Regions from separate parts of the Actimicrobium sp. CCC2.4 genome, predicted to be linked through region 1. Evidence: predicted binding sites of a transcription regulator. Region 1 holds the regulator's gene; the other holds the start of a gene.

Evidence for each region. Region 1 encodes FNR, which switches genes on or off when oxygen is low (the NO sensors DNR and NnrR bind a similar motif). Its sites were predicted from a motif close to TTGATNNNNATCAA; they were not measured.
Region 2: the regulator FNR is predicted to act here: its motif matches at 1,887-1,900, upstream of RHM62_RS06075 (OmpW/AlkL family protein).

The regions. Positions count from the first base shown of each region.
Region 1 covers NZ_CP133777.1:3,413,351-3,417,743, forward strand. Annotated here, with positions in the region: gene ycaO (30S ribosomal protein S12 methylthiotransferase accessory factor YcaO) at 1-159, shown strand, start outside; gene RHM62_RS15670 (metalloregulator ArsR/SmtB family transcription factor) at 516-845, shown strand; gene RHM62_RS15675 (YeeE/YedE family protein) at 842-1,273, shown strand; gene RHM62_RS15680 (DUF6691 family protein) at 1,284-1,694, shown strand; gene fnr (fumarate/nitrate reduction transcriptional regulator Fnr) at 1,778-2,542, shown strand; gene RHM62_RS15690 (hypothetical protein) at 2,552-2,794, opposite strand; gene RHM62_RS15695 (FixH family protein) at 2,807-3,334, opposite strand; gene ccoG (cytochrome c oxidase accessory protein CcoG) at 3,347-4,393, opposite strand, start outside.
Region 2 covers NZ_CP133777.1:1,305,331-1,309,723, forward strand. Annotated here, with positions in the region: gene RHM62_RS06055 (GMC family oxidoreductase) at 1-32, opposite strand, end outside; gene RHM62_RS06060 (gluconate 2-dehydrogenase subunit 3 family protein) at 80-604, opposite strand; gene RHM62_RS06065 (VOC family protein) at 659-1,054, opposite strand; gene RHM62_RS06070 (heme-binding protein) at 1,126-1,704, opposite strand; gene RHM62_RS06075 (OmpW/AlkL family protein) at 1,966-2,583, shown strand; gene RHM62_RS06080 (Fic family protein) at 2,765-3,943, shown strand; gene RHM62_RS06085 (hypothetical protein) at 4,113-4,393, opposite strand, start outside.

The sequences.
Region 1 (4,393 bases):
CTGCTGTACGGTGCCGACACCGTCCGCCAGGCCACCGCCCTGCTCGACCGCAGCGAATACTTTTTCGGACTGGCCACGCTGGGTCCCGACATGGAAGGCAGCGCGATGCACCAGACCTTGCTGGCGGCCTACGACAAGCTATTCGCAACAGCCGCGTAAGCCCGAAGCCCGGTGCGTGGGCACGGCTGTACCGTGCCCACGCGAATGCACCACCGAACCAGCAGAATTGACCGGTATCTCCGATGCGCGCGCGTGGGCACAAGCAGCCGTGCCCACCCTGTTGGAGCAAAATAGAAATGTCCGGTTTGGGGGTGCGGCGCACAGCCTCACCGTGCCCACGCGAATGCACCGCCAAAGTCCGAATTAACCAGCACCGTCGTTCCGCGCACGTGAGCACAAAAAGCCGTGCTCACCTAACTTGCAGCCTCATCAGACACTTGCCCCCCCCCGCAAAATAAATCCTTCAAACGAAATATAAATCCATATAATGTGTTTTTAAATTTCGTCACCTCTCCATGTCCGCTCCCCCCATTCCGCTAGACCAGCTGCAAGCCTCCGCTGTCCAGGCGGCGGCCTTGCTCAAGGCGCTCTCCAATCCGACCCGCTTGCTGTTGCTGTGCCAGATCGGCCAGGGCGAATACTGCGTCGGCGAGCTCGAAACCCTGACCGGGATACGCCAGCCGACGCTATCGCAGCAACTCACCATCCTGCGTGCCGAAGCGCTGGTCAGCACGCGGCGTGAGGGCAAGCAAATCTTTTACCGCATCGCCAGCACGCAGGCGCTGGCGGTGATGCAAGTACTGATCGAACAATTTTGCCAATCTGAAAACGGAACGACACCATGACCATAGACTGGATACATTTCACCCCGTGGACCTCGCTGGCCGGCGGGGTATTGATCGGGATCGCTGCAGCGATGCTGCTGTTTTTCAATGGCCGGATCGCCGGCATCAGCGGCATCCTCGGTGGCCTGTTGCGGCCCGTGCGTGGCGATATCGGATGGCGTGCGGTGTTCGTGCTCGGGCTGCTTGCCGCACCGTTGGTTTGGCGTCTGTTCGCACCGTTACCTGAAGTACACGTCGAGGCCGGCAATCTCACGCTAATCGTCGCCGGCCTGCTGGTCGGACTCGGCACCCGCTATGGCGCGGGCTGCACCAGCGGTCATGGTGTGTGCGGACTGGCGCGCCTGTCGCCACGCTCGATGGTGGCAACGGCGGCCTTCATGCTGGCCGGGTTTGCCTGTGTTTATATTGTTCGCCACGTGCTGGCTTGAGGAAATGATGATGAAACTGCTACTGGCATTGCTGGCCGGCCTAGTGTTCGGCCTTGGCCTGATCCTGTCGGGCATGACCGACCCTGCAAAAGTGATCGGCTTTCTTGACATCACCGGCAACTGGGACCCGTCGCTCGGACTGGTCATGGGCGGTGCGATCCTGGTCGGACTGTTGACGTTCCGCCTGACCGCAAGCCGGGCGAAGGCCTACTTCGGCGACGCATTGCAGATCCCGACCTCGCGCGACATCGATCGCCGGCTGGTGCTGGGCTCGCTCACGTTTGGCGTCGGTTGGGGACTAGCCGGTTACTGCCCGGGTCCGGCACTGGCTTCGCTGGCCGGCGGCGGGCAGCAGGCGTTGCTGTTTGTCGCGGCGATGCTGGCCGGGATGATGCTATTTACGGTGCTCGAGAAACGCTGATTTGATCCCATCCGGTCTGCTTGATGTCGTCATTTGCAGCCAAGATCGGTCTTTGACCGTGCTTTTGTGATACATACAAAGCCATGACCCAACCACTGACCTACTCTCCCACGCCCGCGCAAACCATTCATGCCATCAAGGCTAGTTGCGCGAGCTGCAGCCTGCACCAGTTGTGCCTGCCGATGGGCCTCGACGAAGGCGACATCAACCGGCTCGACCAGATCATCGGACGGCGTCGCCGCATCCAGCGCGACGAAGCCCTGTACCGGATGGAGGATCCGTTTCGCAACCTGTACGCGATCCGCTTCGGCCACTTCAAGACCTTTCAGATCAATCCCGGCGGCGACACCCATATCACCGGATTCCAGATGGCCGGCGAGCTGCTCGGCATGGATGCGATCAGTACCGAGCGACATCATTGCGATGCAGTGGCGCTCGAAGACAGCGAAGTGTGCGAGATTCCGTTTGCCCGGCTCGAAGAATTGTTCGGCGAAATCCCGCGCCTGCTGCATCACTTTCATCGCATCATGAGTCAGGAAATCATGCGCGAGCAGAACGTGATGCTACTGCTCGGTAACATGCGCGCCGAGCAGCGCTTCGCGGCTTTCCTCGTGAACCTGTCGTCGCGTTATGCGACGCGCGGTTATTCGGCGACCAGCTTCCAGTTGCGCATGTCGCGCGAAGATATCGGCAATTACCTCGGCCTGACCATCGAGAGCATCAGCCGCTTGCTGTCGCGCTTCAAGAAACAGGGCTGGCTGGAAGTCGACAAGCGCGAAGTCCGGCTCACCGATGCGACAACACTCAGGGCGCTGGCAGCCGGGACGACGCATTGCACACCGATGTAACTATCGGCCTCAGAACGGCAGGGTCCGGTCATCCGGCACCTGCATCAGATAGAGCGTCAGCAAGCTCGACAACGCACAGAACAGCCAGCTTGAAAAAAAGCCGATCGTGTACCAGGCAATGTCGGGCAAGCCGGTTGCAACACTGAAGCGCAGCAGCAATTCAGACGGATCAAACAGCGAAAAAAACAGCCCGGTCGCGGCAATCGCGGCGAGGAATGCGGGCCACAAAATCGTCATCACTAGTCGCAACATGGTCTGGCCTTTTTATTGGTGCGGCGGCACGTCGGCGCTCAACATCATGATTTTTTGCTCCGGCCATGTCAATTCACCATTGAGACGCCAGTCACGCTGTTGGCTCTCGATCAGGATCTGCCAGACGGCGCGGTCCAGCAGCGGCAGCGCTACCTGAAAATGTCCGCTGTCATCCAGCGCAGTGATCAGCCGGATATCCTTTTCCGGCAGGGTCGGATGGGCCAGATGCACGCGGATTTTTCCGGCCGGTGGCGGGCCGGCGGCGAACAGAGTACCGCTCAGCGTATCGGTGGCCGCATCGATCTGGCCAATGAATGACAAACCCATCGCCGTCGCCACGCGATCGCGCCGCAAGTCCAGGTTGATGGCCTTACCCTGCTGGTAGTAGTCGTCGACAACCAGCGCATCCTGATGGGTCACGGCAAGCCAGATCGTCACCGAACCGGCAACAATGACCAGGAAGGGGCCGAGCATCAGCAGCCACGGCCAGCGGTGCTTGTACCAGGGAGCGGGTTTGTGGATCAGGGTTGAGGCATGCATGGTGTTCTCCTGTTAATGATGGTCGTCGTGCTCATCGTGACCGGCACCGCGCGGCACAAAAAAAACTGCTTTTTCGGTGACCTTCTGGTTGATGTGGTCGGTCGCAACCAGCGTGAAGCTGATCTTGTTCGAGCCCGGCCTGCCCTCGCCTGCCGCCACCCGGACCCGCACCGGCACCGCGCGCGAACCGGTGCCTTCGAGGTCGAGTTCGTCGGGCGACGCCAGCGCAATGCCATCGATGCCGGCAACCGAAATCTTGAAGTGATGGCGGGCTTCGTCGGTGTTCATGATCTGCAGCCGGTAGACGTTTTCGATCATGCCGTCCTCGACTTCCCGACCCATGCTGCCGCGGTCGCGGATCACATCCATTTTCAGCGGCGTGCGCATGAACAGCGAGACAAAAAACGCGCTGATGATCAATGCCAGGATCGCGGTGTAGATCAGCACGCGCGGTCGTAGCACGCGGGCCTGCATCTGCGCGAACGACCATTTTTTGGTGATCGCATGGTCAGTCGAATAGCGGATCAGGCCGGCCGGCAAATCGATCTTTGCCATCACCGAATTGCAGGCATCAATGCAGGCCGCGCAACCGATACATTCGTATTGCAAGCCATCGCGGATATCGATGCCGGTCGGGCAGACCTGCACGCACATCGAACAATCGATGCAGTCGCCTTGTGCCTTGGCGGCGGGCGCGATGGTTTTCTTGCTGCGCGGACCACGCGGCTCGCCACGATCGGTGTCGTAGGTGATGATCAGCGTGTCCTTGTCGAACATCGAACTCTGGAAGCGCGCATACGGACACATGTACTTGCAGACCTGCTCGCGCATCCAGCCGGCATTGCCGTAAGTCGCCAGTGAATAGAACAGGATCCAGAACCATTCCCATGGACCGAGACCGAGACTGGCGACGGCACCGATGAGCGAACGCACCGGCGTGAAGTAACCGACAAAGGTCAGCCCGGTCCAGAGCGCGACCGCGCCCCAGACCAGATGCTTGGCCGACTTGCGCCAGAGCTTGTCGATGCCCCAGGCTTGTTTGTCGAGGCGCATGCGGGC
Region 2 (4,393 bases), 2.0 Mb from region 1:
ACTTCTTCATTCAAAGCAAATTTTGCAGCCACGTCTGTCTCCTTGGTTTTTATAGGGGCCGTGCTGATGCCGTACTGCGTTACAAGTTCTCCATCCAGGTCTGGTCATTGAAGCCGCGCTTGATGTAGCCGCCCAGTTCGGCGGAGGGGCCCTGGTAACCAAGCTTGCCCCAGACCGCAGGCTGGTTGTACAGGCTGACCACCAGGTCGCCGCGCAATTTGAGGAAGAACGGCGTACCGGCCATCGTGGTCAGGATGGCCACGCGTGCGGATTCGTCGGGGATGTCGAGGTACGGACGCGCACTGGCCTTGTTGGCCGCGGCGACGCCATCGACCAGTAGCGTGCGCAGCGCCGCATCGGTTTTGACCTGGTCGCCGTAGATCGCAACGGCCTTCGCATAGAGCGCGTCGTCAAAACGGTCATGCGGGAAAATATCGCGCGCCATCCTGGTCAGTGTCGCGAAGACATCGCGGCCCAGGGCGGCTTCGGCAGCGGCCTGGTTCGATACAAATAGTGCAGGGATGCCGGTGGCGACGCCGGCAACGGTGCCGGCCGAGGCAATGTGCAGGAAGCGGCGGCGCTTTGGTTGTTCTGGTAAAGCCATGGTTGTCTCCATTGATCGTTGTTATCCAGAAGGGCAGTGCGGGTAGTTTCCGTGTCAGCGGTAGTGACCCCATTTCTCCAGCACTTCGATCTTGTAGCCATCCGGATCGAGCACAAAGAAAAAGCGCGCGAGCAGGGTCCCGTCCTGTTTGAATTCCTTGATCGCCGCCGGGGCGCAGCCCATTGCGGACAGCTTGTCGTGCATGGCCTGCAGGTCATCGGTGACGATGCCGATATGGCCGTAGCCGTCGCCGTGCGTGTAGGGTTCGGTGCGGTCGCGGTTGTGGGTCAGTTCGAGTTCGAATTCGCTTTCGGGATTGCGCAAATAGATCAGCGAAAAATCCGGATAGTCGAGCCGGTGCGAGACGGCAAAATCGAAGCCTTCGCCATAGAACTGCAGCGAGCGATCCGGGTCAAGGACACGGATCATGGTGTGGATGATTTTTGGCATGGCGGCTTCCTGTGTAAGACGGCGAAGGTCAGTATCGTCCTTCGCCAAGGAAGCGGGGTAGCAGTGCAATACTACTTTTGAGAATTTTGTGCGGGCGCCAGTGGCAGCATCAATTCATTGCGCCGCATGAACCAGGGTGTCCACGGCGGGTCATAGCGCGCCAGCGTTGCCGGGCCGGTTGCCGATAACTGACGACGCGCGACGAAGGCATCGAGGTCGGCAGTTTTCTGCACGATGCTGTCCTCGCCGGCCAGGCCGGAGAACAGTACGACGGCGACGCGCGAGGCCGGCAGCAGGCGCAAGCGGACCTGCGGATTGTCCGGCACCGGCAAGCTCTCCAGCGTATAGGCTGCCGGCATCATGAAGCGGATGGTCCATTGATTTCCCTGCGCCGTCTGGGTCACGGGTGCCGTCATCGGGATCGCGATGCCAGCACTGTTTTCCTGCAGGACCGGTGCGGTCATGGCGATGCGTTGCTGGCGTGTATTGCCGCCAAAAATATAGCCGGCCAGCAGCTTGAAGCCGCTACTGACGGCATCGCTACGGCTGCCGCTGACGGTCACTTCGGCGGCGATCAGTGCCGGATAATCGCGTACCTCGAATGATCCTTCCTTGATCGACACGGTGTGTGCCGGTTCTTCGGTTGCCATGGCATTTCCTCCTGAAAAAAAGACGCCGAGCGCAAGTAGCAGGCGGGTAAGTAGCGGGGTCATGGGTGTCGCTTCCGGTGTGGTGTGGGACAGAATGAGCAATGAGCATAGACGTATTCGCAACGGCCTGTCTTTCACGGGCGGGTCGGCCGGGAGGAGTCTCCGCCTTCACTGTAGGGTTTTTGATCTGCATCATTTTTTTTGCAGGGTGCCGAAACTACACTTGGGCCGGTCAAACAACCACCAGTGAAAGCAGCGACCATGAACACATCAGCAGCAGTTGTCCTCGCCGTCAGCGCCCTCGGACTTTTTTCGACCCAGGCGATGGCGCAGCAGCAAAGCCCGTGGCAAGTGCGCTCGCGCGTCATCAACCTGGCGCCGGCTGACAATTCGGATCCTGTCGGCGGTGCCGGTGCATCCGATCGCTTGTCGGTCTCGAAAAAAACCATTCCCGAAGTCGATATCTCGTACTTCTTCACGCCGAATCTGGCCGCCGAACTGGTCCTGACCTATCCGCAAAAACACACGGTCTATCTCGATGGCAATAACGTCGGCACCTTCAAGCACCTGCCACCGACCTTGCTGTTGCAGTACCACTTCATGCCGGACAGACAGTTCAGCCCGTACGTCGGTGCCGGCGTCAATTACACCCGCATCTCTAGCGTCAATTTGCTCGGTGGTGCCGGCAGCCTTGAAAACAGCAGCGTCGGTTTTGCGCTGCAAGCCGGCGTCGACTACAAGCTCGACAAGAACTGGTCGCTCAATCTCGACATCAAGAAAGTCCAGATCCGCAGCGATCTGATGATCAGTGGCGTCAAGGCCAGCGCCTTGCAGGTCGATCCGCTGATGGTCGGCGTCGGTCTCGGTTACCGCTTCTGATTCTGTTGTCGTGCAATGCAAGCCGGCCGGTGTGGCCGGTTTTTTTACGTCCGGAGAGGCACAAGGCAAGTCGGCAAAAAAGTCGGCAAATAAAACTGAATTTGTCTATAGAGACTAGATATATAATGATATTTATCAGTGATTTAGCGATTATTTAATTATCAATAAAAGTCGGCAAATTATGTATGATTCCCCGCATCAGTTCGAACCGTTGATTCCATCCGTGTTGCCGGCTGGCGTATCCGACAAGGCAAACCGGCTGGCGGTTTCTGCGAGCCGCCTGGCGGCGATGGCGCATCCGTCGGTACGCGCGGTCTTGCGTGAGCTGGTGCGCTCGATGTGTTCGTACTACAGCAATCGCATCGAGGGACAAGGTACGCATCCGCGTCATATCGAGCAAGCGTTGCGCAAGAATTTTTCCGGCCGGCCTGAAGTCGCCCGTTTGCAGCGGGTGGCGGTGGCGCATATCGATGCCGAGCGGGAGCTGGAAGCGCTGGTTGGCGCGGGCACGTCGCCGATGTCCAGCGCCTTGTTGATGGCGTCGCACCGTGCCTTGTACGCGCGTCTGGCAGACGAGGATCGCACCACGCAGGATGGGCCCGTCATCGCACCCGGCGAGCTGCGTCCGGTCGATGTCGAAGTCGGCCATCATGTGCCGCCATCAGCTGCAGCGCTGCCGGCTTTCCTTTCACGCATGGATCAGGTCTACGACAAACCGATGACGCTGGAGACACGGCTGATCGCGATCGCGTGTCTGCATCACCGCGCCGCATGGGTGCATCCGTTCCGCGACGGCAATGGCCGGGCCGTCCGATTGCAAAGTCATTGCGCGTTGTGGTCACTGTCTGAAGGACTCTGGTCGCCCAGCAGGGGGCTGGCGCGATCGGTGCCCAGTTACTATGCGCGCCTGCACAATGCCGACCTGCCGCGTCGCGACGACCTGGACGGGCGCGGCAATCTGAGCACCGCCGGATTGCTGGAATGGGTCGACTTTTTTCTGGAGACCTGTCTGGATCAGGTCGATTTCATGCACCGGATGCTGGCGCTGGACAGCATGAAAATACGCATCGATGCGCTGGTTACTTTTCGCGCTGCGACGGACAAGGCGATGCGTGCCGAAGCCATCCTGCCGCTGCATCATGTCTTTTCCGCCGGGCCGGTATCGCGTCGGGAATTTAGCCAGCTGACTGGCCTGGGTGAACGGACGGCACGCTCCCTCTTATCGCGCATGCTGGCCACCGGCTTGCTGGTCAGTGACACGCCGCTTGGTCCCGTGCGTTTTGGCTTGCCACTCGATGCGCTGCAGTTCCTGCTGCCGGAGCTATACCCGGAAGCGGCGACTAGCGTTGATCAGGACTAGGAGTCTGTCGGACTTAGGGAATCGAAGCGAAAAAATAGCTGGACGAGGACAGATTTTGCCGATTTCGCCGTGCCAATAGCGAGCTATTGGCCAAGAAAGCGGTGAAATATGGACCGTCCAGGTATTTTTGCAGCCGATTCTCCCTAAGTCCGACAGGCTCCTAGCAGTCCTAGACTTTCTGCCCACCCGGCACCAGCTCATCGAGCCCGACAATCACCGCATCGACACCCGCCGGATTATTCGCAATCAGCACCGTCCATTCGATCGCCTCATCGCGCCGCATGCGCGGAAAATAGCGCAGCAGGTAATCGCCATTGTCGACCGCGGGCAAGCCACGGCCGTCGTTGCGCTTGAGCTTGCGCACGTACCAGACCGCATAGCCGTTGACTTCTTCGCAGCAGTACACCTCGACCGAATGGGCTGCCGAGAGCGGATATTCGTCCGGGTCGG